DNA from 2 places in the Bartonella sp. W8151 genome. Region 2 is predicted to be linked to the other one. Evidence: predicted binding sites of a transcription regulator. Region 2 holds the regulator's gene; the other holds the start of a gene.
The links. Region 2 encodes HrcA, which represses chaperone genes, less so after heat shock. Its sites were predicted from a motif close to GTTAGCACTCNCNNNNNGNGAGTGCTAAC; they were not measured.

Region 1 (16,438 bases), on a different contig from region 2:
AAATGCGTCTCTCGGCCTCTTTGCCTATCCAAGTTTGATGGCTGCCGACATTCTTGTCTATCGTGCAACAAAAGTTCCTGTTGGCGAAGACCAGAAACAGCACATCGAATTGACACGCGACATTGCGCAGAAATTCAATAATGACTATTCCGAACGTATTGCCGAACTTGGCGTAGGTGTCGAAATGCAAGTCGGTGACGAAACAGTCAACGGCTTCTTCCCGCTCACAGAGGGGTTGATCGGCGGCTCTGCCACACGTGTCATGTCACTACGTGACGGAACGAAAAAAATGTCGAAATCCGACCCGTCCGATTTGTCGCGCATCAATTTGATTGACACAGCTGATGATATTTCCAAAAAAATCAAAAAGGCAAAAACCGATTCAGAGCCATTGCCTGAAACTGTTGACGGTTTGAATGACCGTCCGGAGGCCGATAATCTCGTAGGCATTTATGCAGCTCTTTCCGGAACCGATAAAAAAGCCGTTATAGCAGAATTTGCAGGTAAACAGTTTTCCGAATTCAAGCCGGCACTTGCCGATTTGGCTGTCAGCAAATTGTCTCCGGTCACAGAAGAATTACGTCGTCTCAATAACGAGCCTTCCTATATTGATCAGGTTTTAAGAGAAGGCGCAGAACGCGCAAGCGTTCTTGCCGAAGACACAATGAAGCACGTGCGCGACATAGTGGGCTTCCTTCAGGGATGACTTTCAAAACAATGATGATAAAGGTGCTTTAAATAAAAGCACCTTCTTCTTAAAGACTGCCGCCAAAAATAATTTGCACAATAGCCAAATTGCACTAAATTTAAAATCAGGTGTGAATTTTCGATTGGAATATTGTGTGGCGTATACTTCAGAAACAGAAGTCAAAAAGGAAGATAAGACAACCAATACCAAACGCGGATTGAAAGACAATCCGGAGAGCGAACGGTCACGCTTCATTGCGGAAATAGATTTCTTACGCGATCTTGTCCAACAAGCACCCGGTTTCGTCATTGTACTGCTCAATCGCGATCACCGTTTTTATCTTGTCAATAATGCCTTTATGGAACTTGTCGGCACACGGGAATTGATCGGACACACTGTTGCCGAAGCCATGCCGGAAATTCCCCGACAAGGTTTCATTGCTCTGCTTGATCAGGTTTGGGAAACCAAAGAGCCGTTCCGTGGAGCAAGTGTCCCGCTTTTGATTGAACGGCCGGGCAGCGAAGAACCGGTTTTGCATTATGTCGACTTCATCCACCAACCCATTAAAAATGCAGAAGGTGACGTTATCGGTATCTATGTTCAGGGTATCGACATCACCGAACGCATCAATTTCGAAAACCAGCTCCATATTCTCGCCGGAGAATCGGCTCACCGTGTAAAAAATATTCTCGCCATGGTCAATGCGGTGGTTTCCCAAACGCTCAAAAGCAGCACCGATCTAACAAGCGCCACCGAGAAGGTCGGTGCAAGGCTCAGAGCAATTGCAGAAGCACAGAGTACTTTAAAAGATGAGAGCGGGAAAAACAGTGACCTTAAGGTACTTATTGAAAATACTATGGCAATTGCCACCGAAACTTATCGCAATATCAAAATCAATGGCCCCAAGGTCAATGTATCGGAAAAGGCAGCGTTGGCGCTTGCCTTAACACTTCACGAGCTCATGACAAATGCGATTAAATATGGCGCGCTTTCGGTTACCTCCGGCCATGTTTCTGTTACCTGGTCTCGCACAAAGGAGGGAGTTATCAATCTGAAATGGAGCGAAAGTAACGGGCCTGAAATTTCCTCTCATCATAAAAAGGGATTTGGATCGACGCTGATCGAACGGAGTTTGAGCTATAATCCACATAATGAAGTGAAAATTGATTATGCGCCTAAGGGGCTGACATGCCATATTCAGCTCGCGCCCGACAATACTGCCAGCAGGTGAACAGAAATGTTATCAAAACGGTTAAGCCGCCAATACGGACATAAGCGAAAGTTTCTGGCAATTATCGACGAGACACCGGAATGCCGCCGTGCTGTTGCCTATGCATCAAGGCGGGCAAAAAACACCGGTGGAAGATTGATCCTGCTTTATGTGATCGACAGTTCGGAATTCCAACATTTCCTTGGCGTGGGCGATATCATGCGCGCCGAGTCCCATGAGCAGGCTCGCCAGACTTTATCAGCAATTTCTGATGAAGTTCGGGAAAATCTGGGAATAGAAACGGAAACCAAAATTTGCGAAGGGCAAAAGGCTGCTGAAATAGTAAAGCTTATCGAAAGCGATCAGGATATTGCGGTTCTTGTGCTCGCGGCCGGCTCGGGGGCTGAAGGTCCGGGGCCTCTTGTGCAGTCCATTGCTGCAAAGGGAAGCGCTTTTCCAATTCCTGTTACAATTATTCCTGATGGTTTAAGTGTGGAAGATATTGATTCAGTTGCCTGACCAACTTTTCCCACCCTATTTAAAACAAAAACATTTCGAAAAAAGAAACTCTTCACTGCAATGTCATTCCTGATGGATGACTTGCCTCTTGAATTTTTGTTCCCTAAAGCAGCATATAAAAGGCAATCGAATAATGCACCTTGCATGCCTTGACCATGAAAAGGAAATTATATGTTCATCCAGACCGAAACCACGCCTAATCCCGCAACACTAAAATTCTTGCCCGGCCGGGTTGTATTGGAAGAAGGCGTTGCCGAATTCCGCGACAAAGAAGACGCATCCGAACGTTCTCCTCTCGCTTCCAAACTTTTCACCATTCCCGGTGTTACCGGCGTTTTCTTCGGCTATGATTTCATCACTGTCACTAAAGACAACTCGGAATGGCAGCATCTGAAACCTGCAATATTGGGAACTATTATGGAACATTTCATGTCCAATAGCCCGATAATGGCAGCGCATGTCAATGATGTTCCTGATGTACCGGTTGGAGAAGAGTTTTTCTCTGACGAAGATAAAGATATCGTTGACACGATCAAGGAGCTTATCGAAACACGGGTTCGTCCAGCTGTGGCCAATGATGGTGGTGATATCACGTTCCGTGGTTTCGAGCACGGTGTTGTCTATTTGAACATGCGTGGTTCTTGCTCGGGGTGTCCGGCTTCAACAGCAACCCTCAAACATGGAATCGAAAATCTTTTGCGTCATTTCGTTCCGGAAGTTGCAGGCGTTGAGGAATACCCCACGTGACGGATCCCGAATAGAGCGAATCCGGACTGTAGAAACTTTAAAATTTAACAATCCGACTAGCTATGCTTGTGAATAATTCATTCTTTTTTAACCTTTTGCACAAGGACAGAATGAATCTTGTTACGATCTTTATTCTCCTCATTTGGGTGGCTATTCCGACTTTTGGCTTTAAAGCAAGTTTCCTTTTTAACTTTGCGATAAGACATCCAAACGTTAGAAAAATATCTCTAGCCTTATGTGTTTAACCCATTGAAGCTTATACATTTGTTTGAATTTTTGCTCCTTTGGACAAACTCGATCGGGCCGCATTTTATAAGCGCTGTCCGATCTCTTTTCATCAATGTTCCACCAAATAGAGCTTTTTACGAGCGGCATTCTTTACCTAAAGAATAAGCTTTTCCCAAGCCTATTCACTAAAAAATTAAAACCAGCTTCTTGACATTATAAGGGGCAATTTTTATCTGTTCTCATGAGTTAGCACTCTCACATCGAGAGTGCTAATCGAGGAAAAACCTCAACGAAATCGAGTTTAATTAAAGTTAAACATTTTAAGGGTTCAAGACATGGCAAAAACCAAATTCCGCCCATTACACGATCGCGTAGTCGTTCGTCGGGTTGAATCAGAAGAAAAAACCGCAGGTGGGATCATCATCCCAGATACAGCCAAAGAAAAGCCGCAGGAAGGCGAAGTTCTCGCTGTTGGTCCGGGTGCACGTGATGAAAGCGGCAAGCTCGTTGCTCTTGACGTTAAAGCAGGCGACCGCGTTCTCTTTGGCAAATGGTCAGGAACCGAAGTCAAGCTGGATGGCGAAGACGTCCTGATTATGAAAGAATCCGACATTATGGGTATTCTCGGCTGATAGCCATTTTCCCATAAATTTTAAAAACAATTCCGGGATAATTCCCAAGGAGATATATTAAATGGCTGCAAAAGAAGTCAAATTTGGCCGCGATGCGCGTGAACGTATGTTGCGTGGCGTCGATATCCTCGCCAATGCCGTGAAAGTAACACTGGGTCCTAAAGGCCGTAATGTTGTCATCGACAAGTCTTTCGGTGCTCCACGAATTACCAAAGATGGTGTTTCGGTTGCCAAGGAAATCGAACTTGAAGACAAGTTTGAAAACATGGGCGCACAAATGTTGCGCGAAGTTGCTTCCAAGACCAATGATATTGCCGGTGATGGCACCACAACAGCAACTGTTCTGGGGCAGGCAATCGTTCAGGAAGGTGCAAAAGCTGTTGCTGCCGGAATGAACCCGATGGATTTGAAGCGCGGCATTGATGCTGCTGTTAATGAAGTTGTCGACAATCTTCTGAAAAAAGCAAAGAAGATTAAAACGTCTGCGGAAGTTGCACAGGTTGGTACCATCTCAGCAAATGGCGAAACCGAAATCGGTAAAATGATTTCCGAAGCGATGCAGAAAGTCGGCAATGAAGGCGTTATCACAGTCGAAGAAGCAAAGACTGCCGATACAGAGCTTGAAGTTGTTGAAGGTATGCAGTTCGACCGCGGTTACCTTTCTCCTTACTTCGTAACCAATACAGAAAAAATGGTTGCCGATCTCGATGACCCTTACATCCTGATCCACGAAAAGAAACTTTCTAACTTGCAGGCTCTGCTTCCGGTTCTTGAAGCTGTTGTCCAGTCAAGCAAACCTTTGCTTATCATTGCAGAGGATGTTGAAGGTGAAGCTTTGGCAACTCTCGTTGTCAACAAATTGCGTGGCGGCTTGAAGATTGCTGCTGTCAAGGCTCCGGGCTTCGGTGACCGTCGTAAAGCAATGTTGGAAGATATTGCCATTTTGACATCCGGTCAGGTTATTTCCGATGACCTCGGCATCAAGCTCGAAAATGTCACACTCGACATGCTCGGCCGCGCAAAGAAAGTTACCGTTTCGAAAGAAAACACAACGATTGTTGACGGTGCTGGCAAGAAGCCTGAAATCAATGCACGTGTTAACCAGATCAAGGCCCAGATCGAAGAAACAACATCCGATTATGACCGCGAGAAACTTCAGGAACGTCTTGCCAAATTGGCAGGCGGTGTTGCTGTTATCCGCGTTGGCGGTGCAACAGAAGTTGAAGTTAAAGAGAAAAAAGACCGCGTTGACGATGCTTTGAATGCAACACGTGCCGCTGTTGAAGAAGGTATCGTTGCTGGTGGTGGTACTGCCTTGTTGCGCGCAGCCGCAGACCTTAAAGTAAAAGGTGCCAATTCGGATCAGGAAGCCGGTATCAATATCGTTCGTCGCGCTTTGCAGGCTCCGGCCCGTCAAATTGCAACCAACGCTGGCGATGAAGCTTCTATCGTTGTTGGTAAAATTCTTGAAAACAAGAGCGAAACATTCGGCTACAACACAGCCAATGGCCAATATGGCGATTTGATTGCTCTGGGCATTGTTGACCCTGTAAAGGTTGTCCGCTCTGCTCTTCAAAACGCTGCTTCCGTTGCCGGATTGTTGATCACAACCGAAGCCATGATTGCCGAGCTGCCGAAGAAAGAGGCTCCAATGCCTGCAATGCCGGGCGGCGGCATGGGCGGTATGGACTTCTAATAAAGAAGTTCACGACAACGTTAATGAACGGGCCTTCGGGCCCGTTTTTTTATACCAGGTTCGTCATCACATCCCCGGTTTGCGCGTGGCATAAATTCGCCAAGCGGTCAGTTTATCGTCAATACAAACAGCATGGAGCCAATATTTAAAAAATAGATTATTTCCGTCACTAAAAAATGCGGTCGAGTTGCTGTTTTTGTTGTCTTTTAAAATTTTTAAGCCACTTTTAATTGGCAGCGTATTATTTCTTCAGCCAGTTTTGGGCTGTTTCATCAGAAATATGTAATAATATGCCGCTCATTTTTTCGATTCAGTCTTATTGTTTTATTATCCGGTTTTGCGGGCGACTTTTTCTCACCAAAATATGTATAAAAACAGGTTCAAGAAATAGTTTCTGTCCTGTTTAAGGCCTTTTCTCATTGCTTTTCTTGGTCTATCGTCTCCTCAACCACAGAGGAGTTTTATCATGGTACAAACCCGTACAGAAACGGATACATTCGGTCCGATCGAGGTTCCCGCAGACCACTATTGGGGGGCACAAACAGAACGCTCTTTGCACAATTTCAAAATTGGCGGCGAAAAGCAGCCATTGCCGCTTATTCATGCCTTGGGACTTATCAAAAAAGCCGCAGCCATGGCCAATATGAAATCCAAAAAGCTTTCGCCGGAGTTGGGAAAAGCAATTATTGCTGCTGCAGATGAAGTCATTGACGGAAAACTTGACGACAATTTTCCACTTGTCGTCTGGCAGACCGGTTCGGGCACGCAAACCAATATGAACGTCAACGAAGTCATTGCAAACCGTGCTATCGAGATGCTCGGTGGAGAAATGGGATCAAAAAAGCCTGTTCACCCCAATGACCACGTTAATATGAGCCAATCATCAAACGACTCATTTCCGACAGCCATCCATATCTCGGCGGCTTTAGAGACAATCAATAAACTTTTCCCGGCAATCGACCATCTCACGATTGCGTTGAAGGACAAAGAAAAAGAATTTTCCAAAATTATCAAAATCGGTCGCACCCACACACAGGATGCCACCCCGATCACGCTGGGACAGGAATTCTCAGGTTACCGTGCAGCACTCGAACATAACAGAAAACGCATCGAGGCGGCACTGCAAGATGTTCTCAAACTTGCCCAAGGTGGTACGGCAGTCGGTACCGGTTTGAACGCACCTATCGGTTTTGACAAGGATTTCGTCGAAGCAGTGACCGACATTACAGGCGTTGCATTTGAAACGGCCGATAACAAATTCGAAGCTTTGGCAAGCCACGGCGCAATTACCAATTTCCATGGCAGCCTCAATGCTTTGGCAACCGATCTTTTCAAAATTGCCAATGATATTCGCCTTTTGGGCTCCGGTCCCCGCTGCGGTCTTGGTGAATTAAGCTTACCGGAAAACGAACCGGGTTCTTCGATTATGCCCGGCAAAGTCAACCCGACCCAGTGCGAAGCAATGACGATGGTTGCCTGTCAGGTTTTTGGCAATGAAACCACGATCACTGTTGCCGCAAGTCAGGGGCATTTTGAACTCAATGTCTATAAACCGGTTATTGCATTCAATGTTTTGCAATCGATCAAAATTTTGTCGGAATGCATGGTGTCTTTTGCAGATAATTGCGTCAAAGGCATCAAGGCCAATGAAACACGCATCCATGATCTTCTCGAAAAATCCTTGATGCTGGTTACAGCACTTGCCCCGGCAATCGGTTATGACAAAGCTGCAAAAATTGCCAAAACTGCCCATAAGAATGGCACAACACTGCGTGAAGAAGCTTTAAAGGCCGGTGTATCCGAGGCTGATTATAATCGTCTGGTCAAACCGGAAAATATGATCCATCCGAAATGAATTAAACAAAACGAACGTTTATCGTTCCGGTTTGTTTTTCGCTTCTTTAATTCAAAAGCCCTGTAAAAATTTACAGGGCTTTTTGTTATATTTGATTTACCATTTTAAAAAGGGCTTGCCGCGAGCGATAAGCGATGACTGAAAAGGCAAGGTCTATCCTTCATCTCGAAGGAACATTCCTGCCTCAACCCTCGCCTTTTATTCTCAAGTAATAACACTTGGTGCATCACGGCCGAGCTTTTTCTTCAAATCCACAAGCTCGTCGGCGGCAACAATCAAGGCTGCAAGAGCTTCTTGTGTGTTGTCATCCTGCTTCAGCGGATCCGCAACATAATGTTCCATATAAACGCGAACTGTTGCGCCCGATGTTCCGGTCCCTGACAGACGGTAGACGATGCGTCCGCCACCTTCAAAGAAAATCCGGATTCCCTGATGCTCGCTTACCGAGCCATCAATCGGATCATGGTATGAAAAATCATCAGCCTTGGCGATCGTCAACCCTGCAACCTCGGTCCCGGCAAGTTTTCCAAGACGTGAGCGCAAATCCTCCATAAGAGCCTTGGCCGCGCTCTGATCAACTTCCTCGTAATCATGACGTGTATAATAGGAACGGCCGAATTGTTGCCAATGTTGTTCGACAATTTCACTTACACTTTTACCGGTTGCCGCAAGCAGATTGAGCCAGAACAATATTGCCCACAAACCGTCTTTTTCACGCACGTGATTGGAACCCGTGCCAAAGCTTTCCTCACCGCAAAATGTTACCTTTCCGGCATCAAGCAAATTGCCGAAAAATTTCCAGCCTGTCGGTGTTTCATAAATGTTGAGACCGAGTTTTTTGGCCACATAATCGGCCGCGGCACTCGTCGGCATAGAGCGTGCAATGCCGTCAATACCATTGCGATAGCCTTTAACGAGCTTTGCATTGGCAGCCAGAATAGCAAGGGAATCAGACGGCGTGACAAAACGTTTCCACCCCACAATCATGTTGCGGTCGCCATCGCCATCGGATGCTGCGCCAAGATCCGGTCCGTCATCCGACATCATCAATTCATAAAGATCATGGGCATGAACGAGATTGGGGTCGGGATGGCGCCCGCCGAAATCGGGAAGCGGTGTACCATTCACAACTGTTCCTTCCTTCATGCCCAGACGTTTCTCGAAAATTTCATGGGCATATGGACCGGTCACAGCATTCAATGCGTCAAAGCGGAATGTCAAACCGCCGGCAATTGCTTTGCGGATGAGGTCGAAATCGAACAGTTCTTCCATCAGATTTGCATAATCGACAACCGGATCAATGACTTCGACAACCATTGAACCGACTTGCGTTTTTCCCAGTTTTGCAATGTCGATATCGCCACAATCTTCTATTTTATAAGACGTAATTTTTTTGGACGATTCAAAAATAGCCTTTGTGACCTTTTCCGGCGCAGGACCACCATTGGAAATATTGTATTTGATACCGAAATCGCCGGATGGACCGCCCGGATTATGGCTCGCCGACAGAATGATGCCGCCGAAGGCCTTGTATTTACGGATAAGGTGGGAAGCGGCCGGCGTCGACAAAATACCGTTCAACCCGACTTTGATATGGCCAACTTTATTGGCGGCGGCCATCTTCAAAATTTTCTGGATTACCTCTTTATTAAAAAAACGCCCGTCGCCTCCAAGGATAAAGAGCTTACCCGAAACATCACCAACGCTATCAAAAATAGATTGGATGAAATTTTCGACGTAATTTTCCTGTTGAAAAATGTTAACCTTTTTGCGCAATCCCGAGGTACCCGGATTTTGGTCATCAAAGGCAGTCGTAGAAATTGTCAGAATCGCCATATTCATCACCATATGTTCTTCACTGTGATCAATTTAAAGCGATTAACCAAAAATATCGAGTGTAAAATTATCAAACTTTGGGGGGCGAGCTTGCAAGTTAGCGACCGATCTCTTACCTTTCTAATGTGAATTCCGGCTCACATTGCCTGCCTAATCGGACAGGCCGAAAGATATAAAAATACAGGAGCAAATTAATGATCGGACAAAAAGTTCCAAATGTAACATTTCATACGCGTGTACGTGATGAATCTATTGGGGGTTCAAACCCGTTCCGTTGGCAGGATGTCAACACAGACGAATATTTCAAGGGCAAGCGCGTAGTATTGTTCTCGTTGCCGGGCGCATTTACCCCAACATGCTCGACCTATCAGCTGCCGGATTTTGAAAAACTTTATCCGGAATTCAAAAAGCTTGGCATTGATGAAGTTTACTGCCTTGCAGTTAATGACGCTTTTGTTATGAATGCCTGGGGCAGACACAACAAATTGCAGCACATCAAACTTATTCCTGATGGCAATGGTGAATTCACCCGTAAAATGGGTATGCTTGTCAACAAATCCAATTTGGGTTTCGGCATGCGTTCATGGCGTTATGCTGCTGTTGTTAATGATGGTGTTGTTGAAAAATGGTTCGAGGAAAAAGGTTTCTCGGATAACTGCGAGACTGATCCTTATGGTGAATCTTCACCTCAGAACATTTTGAAAGTCCTCAAGGGCGAGAAATAATATCAATCAAGGCTCCTGCGTATGTTTCGCAGGGGCCTTTTATATTCAAGAGGTCAATATGGGTATTTCATTCAATCTTGACGCGCAAACATTGACTGCATTGCAAAACTTTCTGCACGACAATCATAAGATCAAAAGCGAGGCTGAAGCTGTCGAGCTTTTTTTAAAGAAATCACTTCAGGAACTGGGATATTTGGGAAGAGAACCGGGAGCGGCTACAAGCCCTGATCGTTTAAATTCCAGCAATGATGATTGAGTTCGATGTCTGATCGATCCGATCCCGCTTCAGTTGAAAAACGACGCATAAAATCGCGCTTCTTTGTTCTGTTGATTGTAGCAATCATCCTTGTGATGCTGCTTGTCGCCGTGACGTTTGTATTTTTTGATATAACAGGAATTGAGGCGCTTAACAGCTTGGCCTAAATGCGACATGGCCTAAGTATAACGGAAACATTCCGTTTCAAATATATCAAAGCCATTCAGTTTCAATTTGTATCTCGGCTTTTATTTTTTTGCTACTTTACCCAATTTTTCTATAATTTCTTGAACTCCGCTTTTTTCGCGGCTTCTCAACGCTGAAACAAGTGACGCTTGTGATTTTAAAATTACGCCATCATCCAATATTTTTAGCTTGTTTGCCCTTAACGTTTCGCCGGTAGAGGTGATATCGACAATCATATCGGCCGAACCGGCCGCAGGAGCTCCTTCGGTTGCACCTAGACTTTCAACAATACGATAGACTTGTATTCCATGCTTTTGTGAAAAGAATTGTTGCGTCAGACGCCAGAATTTTGTTGCAATACGAATTCTACGTCCATGACGCTGACGGAATTCGGCTGCAACGTCGTCAAGATCGGCCATTGTCACGACATCATGCCAAACAGCCGGAACAGCAACCACCACATCGGCAAAACCGAAACCGAGCGGAACTTCAACTTTCACTTTTGTCTCGGGATGGGCAAGCGTTTCGTGGATTAAATCCTGCCCCGTTACACCGAGATCAACATTGCCATAACCCAGTTCACGGGCAATTTCGGAAGCAGATAGAAAAAGAATATCGATATTCTTGTCATTGGCAACGGCCGCCCGATAGTTACGGTCATTGTCGGCAAGAACGATCTCGTAACCGGCAGCTTTCAAGGTGTCCAATGTCTTATCTTTAAGACGGCCTTTCGAGGGAAGTGCAAGTGTAACTGTCATGATTATTTCCCTTGCCCCTTTTTAAATCCCGACTGTGTTTTCGTCGTCATTCGAAAGTCTGTCAAGCCAAACCGAAAAACCGACAGCCGGTATCGGTCTATCAGCCCCGAGCATTGTCATCAGACGGTTGTAACGTCCGCCACCGATAATAACATTATCATCTTTGCGAATTTCAAAAACAAAACCGGTATAGTAATCGAGCGGGCGACCGAAAGCTGCATCATATTCAACATCCTCAAGCTTGATCCCTTGAGTCTCAAAAGCCAGATTTCGCGCCTTGAACGGCATCAGAAACTGGTCGCTCACCAATTCATATTTTTTCCCGAAATCGAAAAGTGCATCTTCGGCGTCATCAAGGGGCAAGCGAATTGCCAAAAACTCTTCCAAAGCTTCGAGGACCGGTTTGGTAAGCCTTACAGAAGATAAAAGCTGTTTTTCCAAAAGCCGCCTTGCAATTTCTGTCGGACTGCGGCCGGCAGATGGTGAAATCCCCGCATCAAGCATCTCTTCCTCAATATAATTCGTCAATGCTGCTTCATCTTGCGCCTCAACCAGTTTCATCAGATTGTCGGGCAAACTCTGTTCGCTTTTCGGTTCAGCAAGAATATGTAAAAGATCACGCAATTGCTTGGCGTTACCAAAACTGCGCAGCAGCCTTTTTTGCCATGTCGGGACAATACCGAGTTCTTGAAGAACAGAAGCAAACACACTTTGGTCGCCCAAATGAACCGCGTAACCGGAACTCTTCGAAACACGTTCCAACAACGCCAAGGCTTCTCCTAGTGAACGTGCATCAGCCGCGGCTTCGTCAACATCCCCTAAATCTTCAATGCCTGCCTGATAAAAACCGTTTTCTCCCGAGCGGCTTTGCCTGAAAACTTCACCAATATAGGCGTAGCGGCGTGGTGTTGTTGCACCTGTTTTAATGTGCTTGATACAAACGGGAATTGTAAATTCCGGCCGCAAACACAAACTGTCGCCATTTTCATTTTCGGTCATAAAAATACGGCGGCGTAAATCCTCTCCCGCCATGTCGAGAAAAGGCTCGGCCGGTTGTAAAATCGGAATTGAAACGGTTTGCAAATGGTTATCGCCAAAAAAATTTTTGATGGCGTTGGCTTTTAACTCGGATCCGGTCATTTTCTTCCCGCTCGACACTACCTATTTTTATCTTGCGCCGCGAGAATTTCTTTAACCGCGTCGACCATTTTGTTTTCGTCTACAGTAATTTGTGCCGGACGGCTTTCACGCCACGTTTTATTATCTTCAATCTCGGCCGACAGGCGTGCCCCCTCAACAAGGTCCTTGATCTGAACCTGGTTTTCGGAGCGTTCTTGAGATCCCTGAATAATAACGCAAGGGGCATGACGGCGATCGGCATATTTCATCTGTGCTTTCATGCCCGAACCGCCAACATAAAGTTCGGAACGAATACCGGCGTTACGAAGTTCTGCAACCATATTCTGATAACGTTCAAGCGAAGTACGGTCTTTATCCAACACCAAAACGACAACCGGTCCCGATTTTTCATCAAGATCAAGTTTGCCAAGGTTTTTCAACGCCGTCATCAATCTCGAGACACCGATTGAAAAACCGGTAGCCGGAACCGGTTCGCTGCGAAAACGTGAGACCAGTCCGTCATAACGTCCACCACCGCCGACCGAACCGAAAACAACTTTTTGTCCGTCTTCATTGACAACGTCAAACAGCAATTCAACTTCGAAAACCGGCCCCGTATAATATTCAAGCCCACGAACAACAGACGGATCAATTTTGATCCGTTTTTCATATCCTGCAGCTGTGAAAAGGGCCAACATATCCTGAAGCTCGTTAACGCCTTCTTTGCCACGGTTGCTCCCAGCTACCACTTTTGAAAGATTATCAAGGGTGGCACGGCCATTTTCACCACCGGCATTAATAAAGGATAGAACTTTGGCAATTGCCTCGTCAGAAAGCTCGGCGCCTTTAGTGAAATCACCACTATCATCCAGCCGACCTTTGCCGAGAAGAAGTTTCACACCTTCAGGACCGAACTTGTCAAGTTTGTCGATAGCACGAAGAACAGTGAGCCTTTTTCCTGCATTATCGTCACCTTGAAGGCCTACAAGTTCCAGCACACCGTCAAGAATTTTACGATTGTTCACCCGAACGACGTAATCACCACGATCAATGCCAAGCCGTTCCATCGTATCAGCCGCCATCATGCAAATTTCGGCGTCGGCAGCAACAGTCGGTGTTCCCACTGTATCGGCATCAAACTGCATAAATTGCCGGAAACGCCCCGGCCCCGGTTTTTCGTTACGGAATACCCAGCCGACACGATAACTGCGATAGGGCTTTGGCAAACTTTCGAAATTTTCAGCAAAATAACGTGCAAGCGGCGCTGTCAGATCATATCGCAATGACATCCATTGCTCGTCATCATCCTGAATTGAAAACACACCGGCATTCGGACGATCCTGATCCGGCAGGAATTTTCCCAGCGCATCCGTATATTCAAAAATCGGCGTTTCAACGGCCTCGAACCCGTAAAGCTCGTAGACATTGCGAATGACCGACATCATTTTTTCCGCGGCATGGAGTTCCGCACTTGTGCGATCAACAAAACCACGAGGAACGCGCGCTATCGTTCTTACCTGTCTATCTGCCATTTTATTCCTGCCGCTAAACTATTATTGAATTGAAGGATTGCTGGTTTGTAACTCATCCGACACAAAGCGGCAAGCCATGCGTTCTATGCTCGGGAAAGTTTATTTTGATGCATGAATTCGAAAATCTCTTTCTAGAAATCTTCAATACCGTTGCAATAATTAACATCAGCCGGCCGGATTTTACCATGGCAACAATGCGAAACAACTTGTCCACATATTGTTTTGGCAATTGCCCTCTTTAATAGAAGTTGATTATTTCTTTTATCCAAGTTGGTTGCTATCAATTGACTTTGATTAAAGGGTTGCTTCATGGCTGAACAAAAATGTTGAATTACCGTATTTTATTGCTTGTTTTTGTATGCATTTTTTCCGTGAGCTGCACGAACTCAAAGAAAAATGACATTAATAGCGATGAAGCTGTTAATGTCTTCCAGAATACGATTTCCCTAAAAGGTGCGGCCATTGCTGTCAGAGTCGTTTATGAGGGCCGGTTTTGCCAAAGCACAACAATACGCTTGCGGCAAATCGTTGGAGACAGGCTTGACCAGAAAAATTATACAAATGTTTATTCCGGTAGAGATAATTATACAATTGCCGGTTTACCCGACAAAGCGATTTCGCAAACCAAATGGATTCTTGGCAAATCGGATAAATGGTTCCTCGGTAAAGTAACCTTTGAGACGATTTCGGAAAAGCTCACCAATAAAACAATTGCGACAGCATTTTCTCCAATTGCTCCGGGCGATTATATATTGACGGGCCTTGAATGTAATATTGACGCAAATGCTCGTGTCTCGATGGGCGAAAACGGGCACGATACCTTTTTCAGCGATTTATTTTCCCGTGAGAAGTTACCTGTGGCCGGTGCAAATTTTATCCATATCGACAAAAACGAACTTGTTGATGCCGGTATTCTCGACATAAGACATCAATCCAGTCACAGTTTTCTGTTCGGCTCCAATACTGGAACAGCAGAAGGAAGCGTGACATCTGCCCGTTTTCAGGATTATTTGAATAACCATTTTGCAGATCTTGCCAAAAAAATTAAATTTACCAGTTTTGAAGTTGAAAAAAGTCTATCGTCAGAGACACCGGAAAACGCAACAAAAAAATAAATTCGTTTCAATAAAAGGATTTATCGTTTCCAACAAGTCGAGACAAGCGGCCTTTAGCGACAAAAACAACCTTCGATATGGTCGTTGACAATGCCGATGGATTGCATGAACGCGTAGCATGTCGTCGGGCCGACAAAAGTCCATCCACGTTTTTTCAAATCTTTTGAAAGGCGGATTGAAGCCGGCGTTATCGGATTTAATTTAAGCGTTGCATAGTCGACATGTTCGAACCGTTCGGATTCGGGCGGCTGAAAAGACCAGAAATAATCGGCAAGGCTTCCCTTTTCTTCAACAAGTTTACGAGCGCTCTTGGCATTGTTGACAACCGAACGGATTTTTCCGATATGACGGACGATACCCGGATTTTTCAATAGTTCATCTATTTTTTCTTCGTCATAAAAAGCAATTTTGTTAAAATCAAACCCATCGAATGAATTGCGAAAATTTTCCCGTTTTCTCAATATTGTCAGCCATGACAAACCGGCCTGAAATCCTTCCAGACAAATTTTCTCGAATAAATGATTGTCGTCATAAACAGGTTTGCCCCATTCATGATCGTGATAGGCTAAATAGAGAGCATCCTCGCCTGCCCATGCGCAACGGATTTTCCCGTCAGCACCAAGCGTTAGGCCTTCTGCCAGAGCTGTCAAAAGAGATCCCCCTGATTGTCATCGTCAGTCGGATGGCGTTTTTGTTTTTTCGCCGGTTGATGAGGTCTGCCGATTGCCGTTGCGTCAATCGTGTCATCGGAAAATCTGATCTTCAAAAACCTGTTTTCTGGAACTTCACGCGCATTTTTGACGAGCTTTCCTTCTGTATCAAGCACCAGAGCAAAACCGCGTTCAAGTGTCTTTTCATAAGAAACCGAGTTTAACAGCCGTGCCGCCATATCAACTTTCTGACGTTGTTTTTCGACAATGAGCACAAAAGCGTTTTGGAGCCGCATAAAATAGAACAAACCTGCTTCCTTGGCTTTGTCCATAATGCTCTCGGCAAGTCGCGGATTGAAACTCCTCGTCACCGACAAAAGCTTTTGTCTTTTGCTTATCGTTAATGCAATAAATGCCTGTTCCAGTCGCAAGGCCAAATGGTTTGTCTTTTGGCGATTCTGATTGACAAGATTGATAACCAGATGCGGCGAAAGCCCGCGCGCCAACAGATTGAAAACCTGTCTTTTCTTTTCTGTATTGACCGAGAGAGACCGTTCCAACCTGCTTGCGGCTTCGTCAAAACGCCGACGTGGTAATGCGAGTAATTGGTCTACAGAGGGAAGTGCCCGCACTGCGCTATAAAGTTTTTGCTTGCGAAAATCGAATTGGCGAGAAATTCCACCCAA
Region 2 (16,438 bases):
AATCCCGAGCCAAGCCCTCACAAAGGGAAGGTGTAGAGACTGGACGGGCAGCACCTTATGGTTTTTGCCAATGGTGAAGGGACAGTCCAGACCACAAACGGTCGGAAATTTTTTGACCGGCGATGAAAGTCGAAGTGGTATGAATCCTGGGGTCGTGGGTTCGAATCCCACCGCGGACACCATCGTGTTTTTCCTCGAAAAGGAAACGTTTATTCCAGCCGTTAATAAACCTGCTCAACTGTGAATTGAGAGGCTTTTATATTCGGGAATTTTGTTTTCTATCCCGTCGTTGGTCAATCCGAAAAATGATCAGGAGTTCGTTTTACCCGCGACCGCTGTTGATGCCGATTTGGAAGAACGGCGTCGCCATTTTGCAGCAAGCTTGCAGTTTGTTGCATTTACAGGATTGAGGCATCGTTTTTCATATTTCTACTAACCCGATTATTTTGGGGGAAGTATTTTTGGAAATGCAAAACTCAAAAAAATAAATCAACAAATGAAGTTCGGCAGGTCATTTACCCATGAGGGCTTCTTCTTTTAAGCCTTGAACTATCGGCTGACAGGATTAGCGAAAAAACGAACAATTATAAAGTTGTGGCAGCATCCCGTTTGATCAAAAGGATAGCTTTTATCCTGCTGTGTCTTCAAGTTTTGTTACAATGACGCATATGAGTGATGAAGTAATTTAAAAATAATATGTAAATTTTTAATGGTTAAAAACCATAAATTAAAATATATATAGAAGAATTATATATTCAAAATTAATATAAAATATAGAGTAATGAATGCTGTTTATATGGAATCTCCTATGAGTGTCAAAATCGATAGGTTGATTATCATCTTGAATCCTGTATAACAAAATTTATGAAATACGACTCACCGGCGTTATTTACTAAAAATTAACGTTGTTACAGGACCGGGTCTTAACGTAAACGTTCTTATGCCGCATGATATAAAGAGCTAGGTTCTTTGCGTTTGTTGTTTCATATTGCTTAGGTTCAGGCAGGGTAGACTGATGCATCTTTTTAGAATTTTACGGTTTTCGATCGCGGTGTTTATTGCGGTTGCAAGCATCCTGTTTTTTGCTCTTGCACCAGTTCAGGCCAAATCGAATTCAGTGGAACTTCCGGCAATTGTGGTCGATGCTAACACCGGTAACGTGCTGTTTGCAAACAGAGCCGACGAGATTCGTCCCCCTGCATCTATCACCAAAGTGATGACTCTTTATCTCGTTTTTGATGCAATCCAGAGTGGCAGATTGAGTTGGAACACGGAAATGCCGGTATCCAAACATGCCGCAAGCCGGCCGCGTATGAAACTTGGTATGCCTGCCGGTTCCAGACTTTCCGTACGCGATGCAGTCAATGCGATGATTGTTCTTTCAGCCAATGATGCAGCTGTTGTTGTGGCCGAGTATCTTGGTGGCAGCGAAGAGAATTTTGCACGGGTTATGACACTCAAGGCAAGAAGCCTCGGTATGCGCAATACCACTTTCAGAAACCCGAATGGCTTGCCTGCGCAAGGCCATGTTTCGACAGCTCGCGATATTGCCTTGATGTCAATTGCCATGCGCGATCATTTTCCGCAATATTATCACCTTTTCAGTCAACGCGAATTCACTTACCGTGGTCAGGTCTATAAAGGCCATAACAGGGTACTTGATAGAATCGACGGCGCAGACGGGTTGAAGACCGGATTTACAGGGCTTGCGGGTTTTACAATTACCACGAGCATTGCCAAGGACGGGAAAAAACTGGTTATTGTCGTGCTTGGTGGCACATCCGGTCGTCAGCGTGATGATGTCGTTGTTTTGCTTGCCAATGCCTATATGAATAGCGCAAGTCGAACGACGAAAAAGCGTATTTTTGCACAATGGAACGTCGCCCAATCGGCTTGGCGCGGGCAACCGCAGCCGAAAATTGCGCAATCCGACACGAAAAATGCAGAGATTGTAACAGCCTCGGTTTCACAGCGTGGCAATCGCACCGCGGAGACAGCGAAAACAGCAGTTGAAACGCGTTCGACAATCTCCATTCCGGTTAAAAAAACGGTCAAGATGGAAACCGCTCCGACGACAATGGCTTATGCCGATGATGGCAAAAAGACTGTGACCGAAATTTTAAAAAATGAAATTCAGGCAAATTACATTGTGCAGGTGGCTGCATTGCCCGATAAAAGTTCAGCTGAAGGCTTTTTGAAGACAATAAAAAAAGCTTTGACCGATGCGAAAGTGGCATCACTCGGTCATGTCGAGCCGGCAAATGTGGACGGTAAACAAGTTTATCGCGTCCGGTTTGGCTCGTTCAGAAGTGAAAGCGAAGCAAACGCAGCCTGTGGCAAAATAACCGCTCAAGCTTATTCCTGTTTCGTTGTTGCAAACTAAAACCGTGGCCAAACTTTTTTGAGCAAAGCAAAAGCTTTGAAGAACAAAACGTGCGTTTATAGCCAGAACGTGCTCAATGTCGTTGCTGTGAGGTTTTATATTTTCGAACCTTGAAGCTTGTTTCGAAATTAAGAACGCATTCTGGCAGTGCTCAAAATGTGGATAAGAGCCCGAAAAGATCCGGAAAGAGAATGCTTTCTGCCGAATTTACAGTTCGCCAATCAATATCGGGATTTTAAGACGACCATTATCACTTGCTATCGATATCAATCACGTTGGTTTTTCGTTACCAATGTCATCCACTTGCTGAGTGATTGTTATTCATCAAAATAATTACCGTTTGATCAGGTATTGCTCTGCTGGCCAGATTTTTTGAGCCCAATAATAGGTAACGACAGGAACATGTCATCCGGTTTCTGATCAAGAGTTCTTTGAAAAAATATCAAAATGAAAAGGCGGAGAAAATCCCCGCCTGTAAAGAATAGAATATTACGAATAAGATAGAAGACAATCCGATTTGTGGTTGGAATGAAACCCTTCTTTTAATCGGCTTTCTTTTCATCGTGAGTGTCATTCGAATCGTTTTTAACAGCTGTTTCTTTGGGGCCACCTTTGGAAACACCAACCATTGCTGGACGTAATACACGGTCACCAATGACGTAACCCGCCTGAACAACCTGTTGAACCGTATTGCTTGGAACATCGGTATTCGGAATTTCAAACATAGCCTGATGAAAATTCGGGTCGAATTTTTGCCCTTCCGGCTCTATTTTTTTGACGCCATTGCGCTCCAGAGCAGCCATCATGGCACGTTCTGTCATTTCGACGCCCTCTGCCAAAGCATTCAATCCGGCATCTTTCTCGCGTGCACCGTCGGGGATCGCCTGCAAAGCACGGTTAAGATTATCCGAAACCTGAAGCATATCACGTGCAAAATTGGCGACGGAATAAGCTCTCGCATCGGCAACATCACGAGCTGTGCGGCGGCGTAAATTCTCCATTTCGGCAGCAAGGCGTAAAACCTGATCTTTCAATTCGTCGTTTTCGGCTTGCATAGCTGCAACCGGATCAGCACCTTCATCGGCAACCTGATCATCTTCGACTTCCGCTTTTGCTTCGTCTTTCCGTTGTTTCAGGAAATCATCGGCTGCGCGCTTCAATGCATCTCTATCAGCCGGATTCTTTATGTCGCGGTTATTGATATCGTTTTCACCAGACTTCTTTTTTTCCTCAGACATAGGATTCCTACTTCTCGATAATAGTTGTTAAATTCGATATCGAAATTTTAGCGAGAAAAATCAAGAGGCAAACAGCAAAAGGAAGGCCCAAATACCCTTAAGCCCCCTGCTTTTAACCGTTAATTGACAATAGGGTGGAATTTTTTAGGGATTCAGGCTTTGAGCAGGCTTTCAACCTTTTTTTTGTCGCTATTTGCCGTGCAGGCACGAAGCAGCTCGCCGGCACCCTTATCAAGCAACCGTTCCGCCAGAACCTTGCCCATTTCTTCCACGCCGTAAGTACATGTCGTTGCGTAATCGACAACCTGTTTCAAACCGTCAACACCGGTTACCGTAGCTTTCATGTAAAGCATCGTATTTTTCCACGTCGAGCACACGCCGACAGGCAAGTTGCATCCGGCATCAAGGTATTTCATCAATGACCGTTCGGCATCGGTTTCTGCACGCGATTTCTTGCATTCGATTGCTTTGAGAAGTCGCAAAATATCTCTGTCGCCTTGACGACATTCTACACCAAGAGCCCCTTGGGCAACGGCATAAGGGAACATTTGCGGATTGAGGCATTCCATGCTGTCTTCAAAAAGACCAAGCCGCTTCAATCCCGCAGCAGCAAGAATTGTTGCATCAATGCCGTTTTTATCAACGGCGCGACGCAATCTCGGCGGTACATTGCCACGAACCGGAACAATTTCGATATCCGGGAAAAACGACCTGAGCTGGGCGGCACGACGAATGGAACCGGTGCCGATTTTGTGATGGTTGCTGCGAATATCGTCAAATTTCAAGCCGCAGAGAACATCACGCGGATCCTCGCGTTTTGGCACAGAGGCAAGAACAAGTCCTTCCGGCTGAACGGTCGGCAAATCTTTCAATGAATGGACAACGACATCGACTTCACGGTTCAACAGTGCTTCTTCGCCACTCTTTGTGAAAACCCCTACATTGCCTATATCCTGAAAACTTGTGTGCTTATCTTTGTCTCCCACACAGCCAAGCAATACCGTTTCGACTGTTAATGTAGGGTCAAGCTCCCGCAAAAGCTTAGCCACACTTTCCGCTTGCACGCGCGCTAACGCACTTTTCCGTGTTCCAAGCCTTATCCGCATAACTCTAAGCCTATTCCGTCAATTCCAATAATCAAACTCGACGCTCTTTAGAGCGTTTCTAAGAGTATCTAACTCAACTTGCGCATAAAAGAAAGTTCTCTTCACTTAAATTGTGTTTCGGGGTGTCATTTTCAAATTTTAAGGCAATTTTTCCTTAAAATGTCAGGAAAAGGAACAAATAATTCTCTTTCTCGCGCGGCAATTATAACGTTTTTTTGAAGTGATATGTTGCAGGGCTAATGTGGAATTTCCGGATTATCTTTGTCCACCCCAGAAAATGATTCTGTGTTTTGCAAAACCGACTATCAAATGCATGATAACGCCAATAAGCGCCAGAATGACCAGAATGGCAAATTGTCCGGCAATGTTGAATTGCTCGTTAAATTGCATAAGCATTTTGCCTAAACCCTTTTGGGCACCGACAAACTCGGCAACAATAGCACCAATCAGGGCAAAGATAATGCCAAGGCCGAGACCTGCAAAAACAAATGGCAGGGAAGCCGGCAATTTTACTTTCAGCAAAATCTGTATTTCGTTGGCTCCGAAAGCCTTGAGCATCTGGATTTCTTCCCGTCCGGCCGATTGTAAACCGGCGATCACGTTGATAAGCATCGGGAAAAACGAAATAAGTGCGGCCATAACAATTTTTGATGCGATGCCATAGCCGAACCATTGCAGAAAAATCGGGGCGAGGGCAACGGTCGGTATCGTTTGGAAAGCAATAATATAGGGCAAAAACGCAAGCTGGAAAACGCGAACCTGCGAAATGGCAACGCCAAGAATTGCCGCAAGCACTATGCCGCAAATATAGCCGAGCAAAACTTCAGCCATGGTAACACCAAGATTATCCCAGAAAAGAGTCGACTTTATCAGCCGGACAAGCTGGTAGAAGATGAGGCTGGGGGGCGGCAAAAGATAGGTAGGAACCTCCCATAGCCGGACCGAAGTTTCCCAGAAGCCGACAACAAGAATAAAAACAACAACAACAAGCAATGCTTGAAGTGTTTTTTCATTTTTGAACATTGCCAGCCTTTCTGCGGTTTTGCCGATTTCTCAATCACAGGATTTGATGGATATGCAACAGCAGTTCAACAATTCATACTAAAATTTTCAAAATGCTGTCTTATTTGACCTAAAATTTTTCCGACTTTTTTATCTGTCAATTCCTGAAGTTCACGCGGACGGGGCAATTTAACGTCGACAATTTCCTCGATATGACCGGGACGCGGGCTCATCACCACCACTTTATCGGCAAGAAATACCGCTTCCGGAATGGAATGGGTAACAAAAAGCACAGTTTTTTTGCTTTCAAGCCAAATATTTTGCAATTCTCCATTTAAAACTTCTCGGGTCATTGCATCAAGCGCCCCGAATGGCTCATCCATAAGCAAAACTTTCGGGTCGCGGATAAGGGCACGGCAAATTCCGGCACGCTGTCGCATTCCGCCTGAAAGTTCATTGGGCAATTTGTTTTCAAATCCTTTAAGTCCCACCGTTTCCATGAGCATCAAAGCACGGTCATGGTATTCTCTTTTGTCAAGATGCATCAATTCGACCGGCAAGAGGATGTTTTGCAGGATTGTGCGCCAAGGGAGCAGCGTAGGGTCCTGAAAAACAAAGCCGACTTCTGCTGAAGGGCGCGTAACGGCTATGTCATTAAGCATGACTTCGCCGGAAAAATTGTCAACAAGACCGGCAAGGATTTTTAGTAACGTTGTTTTGCCACAGCCGGATGGGCCTACAAGTGCAACAAAAGCGCCTTCGGCAATTTCCAGATTGACATTCTTCAACGCATCAATCGTGCCGTCTTTTTTGCTTATATAGCTTTTGTGCAATCCCTTGATGGTGATAAGGGGCTTTTTGATAGACGGCATAGACGTTTTCTCAATCCTTCAGAACGACAACCTTCGCTTTAAACGGGTTAGTCCTTTTTAACAATTGTCTCGATATCGAAATTATAAATTTCCGGCATCAAGGAATTGCTCCAGACATCCTTTACATGAAGCAGGCGTTCGGTTGAACCTGTTTGATGAGCAAAAGATAAAACTGCTTGCCAGCGTTCATCAGGAATATCAAGCCATTTTCCCCAACTTGCCGGATCCGGTTTGTCAGCCGGTGTCGAATCGGCAAGTGCTATGGCCATAGCTTCGGCCGTATTTTTGGCATCCTGTCCGTTCGGATTATCAGAACCTCCGAGTTCTGGGAATTCTTTAAAAGCAAGTTTCAAGGCGCTATCGGGATAAAGTTTGGTGTAGATCATGCCTTTATAGGCAGCGCGTGCAAAAGCCGAAAGTTCATGTGGCTTGTCATCGAATATTTTCTGGCTTGTGACCATAGTAACACTGAAAAGGCGGTTCATTTCTTCTGGACGTTGCAGAAGATCGAATTCAACACCGTTCTGCCGCATAACGGTAAAACTGTCGGAATAGCTGTCGACTGCGTCGATATCCTTCGCATTGAGCGCAGCTGCCGCGCGCGCACCTGCGCCAACAGGGACAATTGTAACGTCACTTTCTTTCAAGCCGGCAATTTTCAAATTCGCCCGTAAATCGGCATAAGAAGCCGAAGCGAGACTGATTACGCCCACCCGTTTTCCTTTAAGATCGGCAATGGATTTGATAGTGGAGCCTTTCGGAACACCAATAAAATAAGGCCATCTGACCGTTATTCCGGCAAATGCTTTGAGTGGCACACCTTTATCAACGGCGGCTGCAATATTAGCAGACGATGCATAGGCAATATCGGCCGAACCGGATGCAACTGCCTGAAGAGCTGCCGTAGAGCCATCGGTAAAGAGCAATGTCGGATTGATATTTTCTTCCTCAAAATAGCCGAGTTGTTTGGGTATGGCATAGGTAAATGTCTCTTCCGCCGGCGTTGTTGTGCTGCGGGCGAGCGCTAGAACAAAATGCACAGGTTCGGCAAATCCGGATAGAGTGAAAAATAAAAACGCATTGAGTAGTACAACGGCATGGATGAAAGCTGCTTTCATGGGATGCTCTCCTTTGTACTTTCCGTAAAACAAATGCAGCCCATAAAACAGATGTGGCTTGCGGAAAGAGCGGACAATAACAGGGCCTATCCGAAAAGTATCCCATCTCTAGCCGATAAGTGCAATAGAGAGTAAGGTTTTACGACATTTAACGGCGTTTATTTACGTCTATTTGAGAAGTCGCGAGACCAGTTGGGCAGTATAGTCGACCATCGGAACAATACGGGCATAATTCAAGCGGGTTGGCCCGATAACGCCGAGAGCACCAAGAACATGCTGATTTGAATCGCAATAAGGCGCAACGATGAGCGACGAGCCCGATAACGAAAACAGTTTGTTTTCAGACCCGATAAAAATACGAACGCCTGAACCTTCCTCGGCAAGGTCAAGAAGCTGCATCATGCTTTCACGTGTTTCAAGATCGTCGAAAAGATGGCGCAAACGTTCAATATCTTCTGCAGCTTTGACATCTTCCAGAAGGTTGCCGCGCCCGCGCACAATAAGCTGGGTTTTACGCCCCTGATCTTCTCCGCCCCAAACGGCAAGCCCCTGATCGACGAGATGTTGCGACAATTCATCAAGAGCGGCCTTGGTCTCTTCTCTCTGCCTCGAGATTTCTGCTTTGGCTTCGCTTAAGGTGCGCCCCTGAATATGTGCGTTGAGAAAATTTGTTGCCTCGCTCAATTGTGACAATGTTACCCCTTCGGGTAAATTGACAATACGATTCTCTACATCACCGTTTTGGGTTACCAAAACTGCCATGGCACGCGACGAATCGAGGCGCACAAATTCGATATGTTTGAGTGTTCCTTCGTTTTTTGTCGACAAAACCAGTCCGGCACCGCGCGACAGACCGGAGAGGATCTGGCTCGCACCAGTCAAAAATTGTTCAACCGATTGGCTATGCCCTGCTTCTTCAACCTGTGTTTCTATGGCTTTGCGTTCATCTGCCGGAAGGTCGCCAACTTCGATAAAAGCATCCACAAAAAATCTTAAACCCGATTGCGTCGGCATACGACCAGCAGAAATATGGGGCGAGTAGATAAGCCCTAAATGCTCGAGATCGCTCATAATTGTGCGGATGGTTGCCGGCGAGAGGCTTTGTGGCAATTGTCGGGACAGATTGGCTGATCCGACAGGGTCCCCTTCGTTCAGATAGGTTTCGACAATACGCCTGAATATATCGCGGGATCTTTCGTCGAGACTTTTCAATTCATCCGGAATGGCGGCGTGTTTCATCATATTCCTTCAATGATAGAATTTCTTTCCTTCTATATAAGTTTTGCCAAAGACGGGTCAAATGGTCTAAAGATGCTTGAAACAATACTTCACGGAAAGGAAAATTTATGCGTCCGTCCAATCGTGCCAGCAACGAGATGCGCGCCGTTTCATTTGAACGTCATGTGAACAAACATGCCGAAGGGTCATGTTTGGTCAAGTTCGGTGATACCCATGTTTTATGTACCGCAAGCCTTGAAGAACGTGTCCCCAACTGGATGCGCAATTCCGGTAAAGGGTGGGTTACAGCCGAATATGGCATGTTGCCTCGTTCAACCGGTGAAAGAATGCGCCGCGAGGCCGCTTCCGGTAAACAGGGTGGGCGCACCATGGAAATCCAGCGTTTGATCGGCCGTTCATTGCGTGCGGTTGTCGATTTGAAGGCGTTGGGCGAAATGCAGATTACCATTGACTGTGATGTCATTCAGGCAGACGGCGGAACACGCACGGCATCAATCACTGGAGCATGGGTTGCCCTTTATGATTGCCTGGGCTTTATGGAAACGCGCCAGATGGTCTTGCGCAATAAAGTGCTGAAAGACCATGTTGCGGCAATTTCTTGCGGCATTTATCAGGGAACACCGGTGCTTGATCTTGATTATGCAGAAGATTCCAATGCCGAAACCGACGCCAATTTTGTGATGACCGGTAAAGGTGGAATTGTTGAAATACAGGGAACCGCAGAAGGTGACCCGTTCAGTGAAGAGCAGTTTTCAACTTTGATGTCACTCGCTAAAGGTGGCATTCATGATCTCATTGAATTGCAGAAGAAAGTTATTGCAGCCTGAAAGGTGGATTATCGATGAGAAAGCTTGACGGGAAAAAACTGGTTGTTGCAACCCATAATTCCGGCAAACTCAGGGAAATAGCCGATCTTATTGGCCCGTTCGGTTTTGAAACCACATCGGCGGGCGAATTGGGACTGGAAGAACCGGAAGAAACCGGCACGAAATTTGAAGAAAACGCCTATATCAAGGCTTTTTTTGCTGCCAAATCGACAGGCCTGCCGGCATTGTCGGACGATTCAGGACTTGAGGCAGATGCTCTTGACAAGGCACCCGGCGTTTATACTGCCGATTGGGCTATTCAACCTGATGGGCACCGCGATTTCGACAAAGCGATGAAAAAAGTTGAAGATGCATTGGAAAAGAAGGGTGCAACAACGCCAGATAAACGGCATGGCCGTTTTGTCTCGGTGCTTTGCCTTGCCTGGCCGGATGGTCATGCGGAATATTTTCGTGGTGAAATCGAAGGGACTTTGGTCTGGCCTCCGCGTGGCAAAAAGGGTTTCGGTTTTGATCCTATTTTCCAGCCGGAAGGCTATGACAAAACATTCGGCGAAATGACGGCAGAGGAAAAACATGGTTGGAAGCCGGGCGACAAACATGCTTTGTCCCACCGCGCACGGGCTTTTAAACAATTTGCCGAAGCGTTACTGGAAAACTGATGGACGAGCCTTTCGGTATTTACGTCCATTGGCCGTTTTGTGCCGCCAAATGTCCTTATTGCGACTTCAATTCCTATGTCCGGTTGAAAGGCGTGGATGAAGACCGTTTTGCCAAAGCTTTTGCAAGAGAAATGGCAACGGTGCGTGAATGGACAGGATCCCATAAGGCAACGACTGTTTTTATCGGTGGTGGTACGCCATCGCTGATGTCGCCAAAGACAGTCGAATCACTCTTGAAAAGCATTGATCGCTATTGGCCGATTGTGGACAATGCCGAAATCACAATGGAGGCCAATCCTTCGAGCGTCGAGGCCGGGCGTTTTCATGGGTATCGTTCAGCCGGTGTCAACCGGCTTTCTTTGGGCGTTCAATCATTAAACGACGAAGAATTGAAGCGCTTGGGGCGCATTCATAACGTTGAACAGGCACGTTTTGCTATTGGTCTTGCACGTGAGATTTTCCCGCGGCTTTCCTTTGACCTTATTTATGCGCGCTCGAACCAGACATTGAAATCATGGAAACATGAGCTGGAACAAGCAATTGATCTCGCAGCCGACCATCTTTCGCTTTATCAATTGACCATTGAAGAAGGGACGGGGTTTGACAGGCTCTATAAAGCCGGGAAACTTAAATTGCCGGAGGCGGATTTAAGTGCCGATCTTTATGATCTCACACAGGAAATAACCGAAAGTCACGGGCTTCCGGCTTATGAAATATCCAATCATGCGTCCGCCAACGCACAGTCACAACATAATCTGATTTACTGGCGCTACCAGCAATATGTCGGCATTGGTCCCGGGGCACATGGCAGGTTCCTTCCTGTTTCAAATGCCGCTATTCCGGATCGGCGCCTGGTAACGATCACCGAAAAAATTCCCGAGCGCTGGTTGGAACTGGTTGAAAAACAAGGCCACGGCATTGTTGAAGAAGAACACTTGACAAAAAGTGAACAGGCAGAAGAAATGTTGCTCATGGGGATGCGCCTCACCGAGGGGCTTGATCTTGCCCGTTATGAGAAACTGGCGAATAGTGGATTGAACCAGAGTAAAGTTGGCGATCTTCAACAACAAGGCCTTGTAGAAATGGTAGGCAATAGCCGCATCCGTGCGACCAGAAAAGGCCGCGTGGTTTTAAACTATATTATCAGCGAACTTGCGTGAGAAATTCCATCCCGTTTCTTGCTGTGATTGGTTTCTATCCAAAGTTAAAAAGAAAATATCACTTCTATAGAAATTGCTTTTGAATTCATAAAGAACAATTTTTATATTCAAAAACAGTCTGTGGAAGACGTAACCGCGCCAAGTTTGCCTTTATATTATTAGTCAAATATCCGCTTTATTGAGTTGCCAGTTTATGGAATTGAATGAGATAAAGCGAGGGAATGCTTGATCTCTCCGTTCAAGTCGTTTTCTCCGAGGGTTTAGCTATCCCGCCTTTTCGATAGTCAGCATCTTTCATGTGTTAGAAAGTTTCAAGACTTCATGTGTACCTGTCTCTTTTCTCGCGAATGAGACCAATGGAGAGAAGGTGACTACTGTTTTCAATTTTTAAGGATTTTTATGCAAAACCGGATCCGGCTGGCATCACAGTTATAATTTTTGAAAAGCACGCTTCCCTTTTTCACATGGCGTTCATGTGAAAAACTTATAGAGCAAGCTTTTGAATTTCTTTCAGACAATGCAAAAGGATTTTTGTGGTAGAAAATCTAAAGCGATGGATTTGGAAGTGTTTTTGGCCTTAAACCTCTTCAAGCTCTACCAATGTTCCATCAAAGTCTTTCGGATGGATGAATAGAACGGGTTTCCCATGTGCGCCGGTTTTAGGATTTCCGTCGCCGAGGATTCTAATTCCTTCGGCAACAAGCTGGTCGCGCATTTTTAGAATATCATCAACTTCAAAACAGATGTGGTGGAGGCCACCTTTCGGGTTTTTTTCAAGAAATTTTGCGATAGGTGAATTATTTCCCAGTGGGCTCATCAGTTCGAGTTTTGTGTTGGGCAGTTTGACGAAAACAATTCTGACGCCATGTTCAGGCAGGTCCTGAACAGGAGAAACATCATTGTTCACGGAACGATAAAGTTCGGCAGCCTGTTCAATATCCGGTACGGCGATTGCGACATGGTTCAGTCGGCCAAAGTGGTACACTGGAAAAACTCCCTATTGAGCGAAGAAATATAAATTGGTCTCATCAGATATTACGTAATTTTCCTTGTAAAAGATCAAGGATTTTGCTGGCCGCTTCAACCACATTGGTTCCGGGACCAAAAACAGCAGCAACTCCGTTTTCTTTCAAAAATTCGTAATCCTGTCGGGGGACAACGCCGCCACAAACCACGATAATATTGGAATTGTGGTTTTGCAATGCTTTGACAAGCTGAGGCAACAGGGTTTTATGACCGGCTGCCAGCGAAGAAACACCGATGAGTTGAACCTTGTTTTCAATAGCCATTTCGGCTGCTTCTTCCGGTGTCTGGAACAGTGGTCCGGCAATGATTTCGAATCCCATATCGCCGAATGCCGAAGCAATGACTTTTGCTCCGCGATCGTGACCGTCCTGTCCGAGTTTGGCAATCATGATGCGCGGGCGTTGGTCTGTTGTATTGGTTATATCGCTAAGCCGCTGTTTTAAGGTTTTATATTCAGGCTCGCTCGCAAATGCTGTTCCATAGATGTTTTTGACCACAACGGGCTTGGCCGAATGGTCACCGAAAACTTTACGCATTGTGTCCGATATTTCACCGACAGTTGCGCGCGCCCTTGCGGCTTCCACCGCGGCTTCAAGCAGGTTGCCGTTTCCGCTTCTGGCAATATTTTCCAGATTCTTCAATGTGTCAGTGACTTTCCGGCTATTGCGGGTTTGTTTGATCTTTTCCAGTCGGGCAATTTGTTGGGCGCGGACCTTTGTAATGTCAATTTCAAGAATATCGATTTTCTTTTCTTCATCGGAGCGGAATTTATTAACCCCGACGATAATCTCTTCCCCCTTGTCAACCGCCGCCTGACGGGCAGTTGCCGCTTCTTCGATGAGGCGTTTCGGCAAGCCGTCAATCACTGCTTTGGTCATGCCGCCCATGGCTTCTATCTTGTCAATAAGAGCGGATGCTTTGTCGACGAGTTCTTTGGTGAGCGTTTCGACATAATAGGAGCCGGCGAGCGGGTCGACGACCTTGGTAAGGCCCATTTCATTTTGCAAAATCAGCTGCGTATTGCGGGCAATGCGTGCCGAAAATTCGGTGGGCAATGCAATCGCCTCGTCAAAAGAATTGGTATGAAGCGATTGTGTTCCACCCAAAACAGCCGCCAATGCTTCGTAAGCGGTGCGCACAATATTGTTATACGGGTCCTGTTCCTGCAGGGAAACACCGGACGTCTGACAATGCGTGCGCAGCATCAGGGAAGATGCTTTTTTAGGTGAAAATTCGTGCATAATGCGCGACCATAAAAAACGTGCTGCACGTAATTTTGCCGCTTCCATGAAAAAATTCATGCCGATGGCAAAGAAAAATGAAAGTCGGCCGGCAAATTGGTCAACATCAAGCCCTTTTTTAAGGGCTGCACGCACATATTCCCGCCCGTCTGCAAGTGTGAAGGCCAGTTCCTGTACAAGTGTGGCTCCCGCTTCCTGCATATGATAGCCGGAAATGGAAATTGAATTGAAGCGGGGCATTTCATTGGCAGTATATTCGATAATATCGGCAATGATGCGCATAGATGCTTCAGGCGGATAGATATAGGTATTGCGCACCATAAATTCTTTGAGGATATCGTTCTGGATTGTTCCTGAAAGATCGCGTCTTGCAACGCCCTGTTCTTCGCCAGCAACAATAAAATTCGCAAGAATGGGTATGACAGCGCCATTCATCGTCATCGAAACAGACATTTTATCAAGCGGAATACCGTCAAAGAGAATTTTCATATCTTCGACTGAATCAATCGCAACACCGGCTTTTCCTACGTCTCCCACAACACGCGGGTGATCGGAATCATATCCGCGGTGAGTGGCGAGATCAAAAGCGACCGAAAGGCCTTTTTGCCCGCTCGCAAGGGCTTTTTTATAAAAGATATTCGATTCTTCGGCAGTGGAGAAACCGGCATATTGGCGGATTGTCCACGGCCTTCCGGTATACATTGTCGCTCTCGGGCCACGCAAAAACGGGTCTAGCCCCGGTAATGTGTCCAAAAGATCGTCGTGAGCGAGATCGTCTTTAGTATAAAGTGGTTTGACATCAATGCCCTCGGCTGTATGCCAGACAAGTGTGTCGGGAGAAGCCTTAAGCTCCTTTTCGGCAAGTTTTTTCCACTCGCTTATATCTCCTTTGTCGGCCATGTCTATTCGAACTCCATGATGGTTTCGTCAACACCGAGACTTTGTCCGACTTTCACCGAAATTTCGCTGATTTTGCTTTTCTTTTCAGACCTCAGCATATTTTCCATTTTCATCGCTTCGACGATCGCAAGAGGTTGGCCGATTTCGACTTTATCGCCTTTTTTGACAAAAACCGCGGTAATGACGCCGGGCATCGGGCATAACAACATTTTGGATGTATCGGGGGGCAATTTTTTTGGCATGAGTGCTGCAAGGGCAGCAATATTGGGTTCCCTGACATGGGCAATTGCGTCAATGCCACCATGGCGCAACCTTATGGCTGTTCCTTTGACATCGACCTTCACAACCATGTTCGACAGGTCCGAAACAGAAAATTGGCAAATAGTCATGCCTGGTAGCCAATGGCTTTCAAGCGAAATCTGTTCTCCACCGGCAAATTCCAATTTGGCTCCGGCTTTATCAACCTCAATAACCAAAGGAAAAGACTGGTCGAAAATCGAAACGACCAATTCATTTTTTACAATACGCCGGTGGTTGTCGAGCGTGCCGGAAATCATAGCCGCCCGTTCTTGCAATTTCCAATTGATAAATGCGGCAATAGCTGCAAAGGAACGTGCTTCTTCCGGCGTTGGCAAGACGCCATGAAAGCCATCGGGAAATTCTTCAGCAATATAGGCGGTGGTTAATTTGCCTTCCTGAAAGCGTTTTTGCCGCATAACAGCCGAAAGAAATGGCAAATTGTTTCCGATGCCTTCAAGTTCGAAACTGTCGAGCGCTTCTTGCATGGTTTGAATTGCCGTTTGGCGATTTTTTCCCCATGTAGCCAGTTTCGAAATCATCGGGTCATAATAGATCGAGATTTCTCCCCCTTCATAAACGCCGTCATCGTTACGAATTCTCGTTTCATCATTGTCACCGGTTGCAATAGGTGGATTATAACGGGTCAGTCTTCCGGTAGAGGGAAGGAAATTCCGATAAGGATCCTCGGCATAGAGCCGGCATTCCAACGCCCAGCCATTCCGTTTGACATCATTTTGGGAAAGCGGCAAAGCTTCACCGTCAGCAATACGGATCATCAGTTCGACAAGATCAAGTCCGGTAATCATTTCGGTAACCGGATGTTCAACCTGCAAGCGGGTGTTCATTTCCAGAAAATAGAAATTCCGTTTGCCATCAACAATAAATTCCACCGTACCGGCGGAGTGATAATTGACGGCACGGGCGAGCGCAACTGCTTGTTCTCCCATGGCTTTGCGGGTTTTTTCGTCAAGAAAAGGTGAGGGAGCTTCTTCAATCACCTTCTGGTTGCGCCGCTGGATGGAACATTCTCTTTCATTGAGATAGATAATGTCGCCATGCTTGTCGCCCATGATCTGGATTTCGATATGGCGCGGTTCACTCACAAATTTTTCGATAAAAATACGGTCGTCTCCGAAGGATGATTTGGCTTCATTCTTCGACGCCTGAAATCCTTCTCTTGCTTCTTCATCATTCCATGCAATGCGCATGCCTTTACCACCGCCACCGGCAGAGGCTTTGATCATGACCGGATAGCCGATTTCACGCGCGATTTTTACAGCATGGTCTCTATCATCAATGAGCCCCATGTGTCCGGGAACAGTTGAAACGCCGGCTTCCGCTGCCAATTTTTTGGAAGTGATCTTGTC

Region 1: a site for HrcA is predicted at 3,638-3,666, ahead of groES (co-chaperone GroES). Genes of this name have one in related genera too.

What each region holds. Positions count from the first base shown of each region.
Region 1 covers NZ_JACFSO010000003.1:71,472-87,909, reverse strand. The annotation lists gene trpS (tryptophan--tRNA ligase) at 1-706, shown strand, start outside; gene H3V14_RS05780 (sensor histidine kinase) at 843-1,919, shown strand; gene H3V14_RS05775 (universal stress protein) at 1,926-2,417, shown strand; gene H3V14_RS05770 (NifU family protein) at 2,589-3,164, shown strand; gene groES (co-chaperone GroES) at 3,728-4,024, shown strand; gene groL (chaperonin GroEL) at 4,086-5,720, shown strand; gene fumC (class II fumarate hydratase) at 6,187-7,575, shown strand; gene H3V14_RS05750 (alpha-D-glucose phosphate-specific phosphoglucomutase) at 7,780-9,411, opposite strand; gene H3V14_RS05745 (peroxiredoxin) at 9,606-10,136, shown strand; gene H3V14_RS05740 (hypothetical protein) at 10,195-10,392, shown strand; gene H3V14_RS05735 (hypothetical protein) at 10,398-10,559, shown strand; gene hisG (ATP phosphoribosyltransferase) at 10,641-11,336, opposite strand; gene H3V14_RS05725 (ATP phosphoribosyltransferase regulatory subunit) at 11,358-12,476, opposite strand; gene hisS (histidine--tRNA ligase) at 12,494-13,987, opposite strand; gene H3V14_RS05715 (hypothetical protein) at 14,359-15,102, shown strand; gene H3V14_RS05710 (DNA-3-methyladenine glycosylase I) at 15,156-15,752, opposite strand; gene xseA (exodeoxyribonuclease VII large subunit) at 15,749-16,438, opposite strand, start outside.
Region 2 covers NZ_JACFSO010000001.1:317,639-334,076, forward strand. The annotation lists gene H3V14_RS01520 (serine hydrolase) at 1,016-2,383, shown strand; gene grpE (nucleotide exchange factor GrpE) at 2,926-3,621, opposite strand; gene hemC (hydroxymethylbilane synthase) at 3,774-4,727, opposite strand; gene H3V14_RS01535 (ABC transporter permease) at 4,983-5,750, opposite strand; gene H3V14_RS01540 (ABC transporter ATP-binding protein) at 5,816-6,601, opposite strand; gene H3V14_RS01545 (ABC transporter substrate-binding protein) at 6,649-7,719, opposite strand; gene hrcA (heat-inducible transcriptional repressor HrcA) at 7,888-8,958, opposite strand; gene rph (ribonuclease PH) at 9,066-9,785, shown strand; gene rdgB (RdgB/HAM1 family non-canonical purine NTP pyrophosphatase) at 9,800-10,444, shown strand; gene hemW (radical SAM family heme chaperone HemW) at 10,444-11,604, shown strand; gene mce (methylmalonyl-CoA epimerase) at 12,182-12,589, opposite strand; gene scpA (methylmalonyl-CoA mutase) at 12,633-14,771, opposite strand; gene H3V14_RS01580 (acetyl/propionyl/methylcrotonyl-CoA carboxylase subunit alpha) at 14,774-16,438, opposite strand, start outside.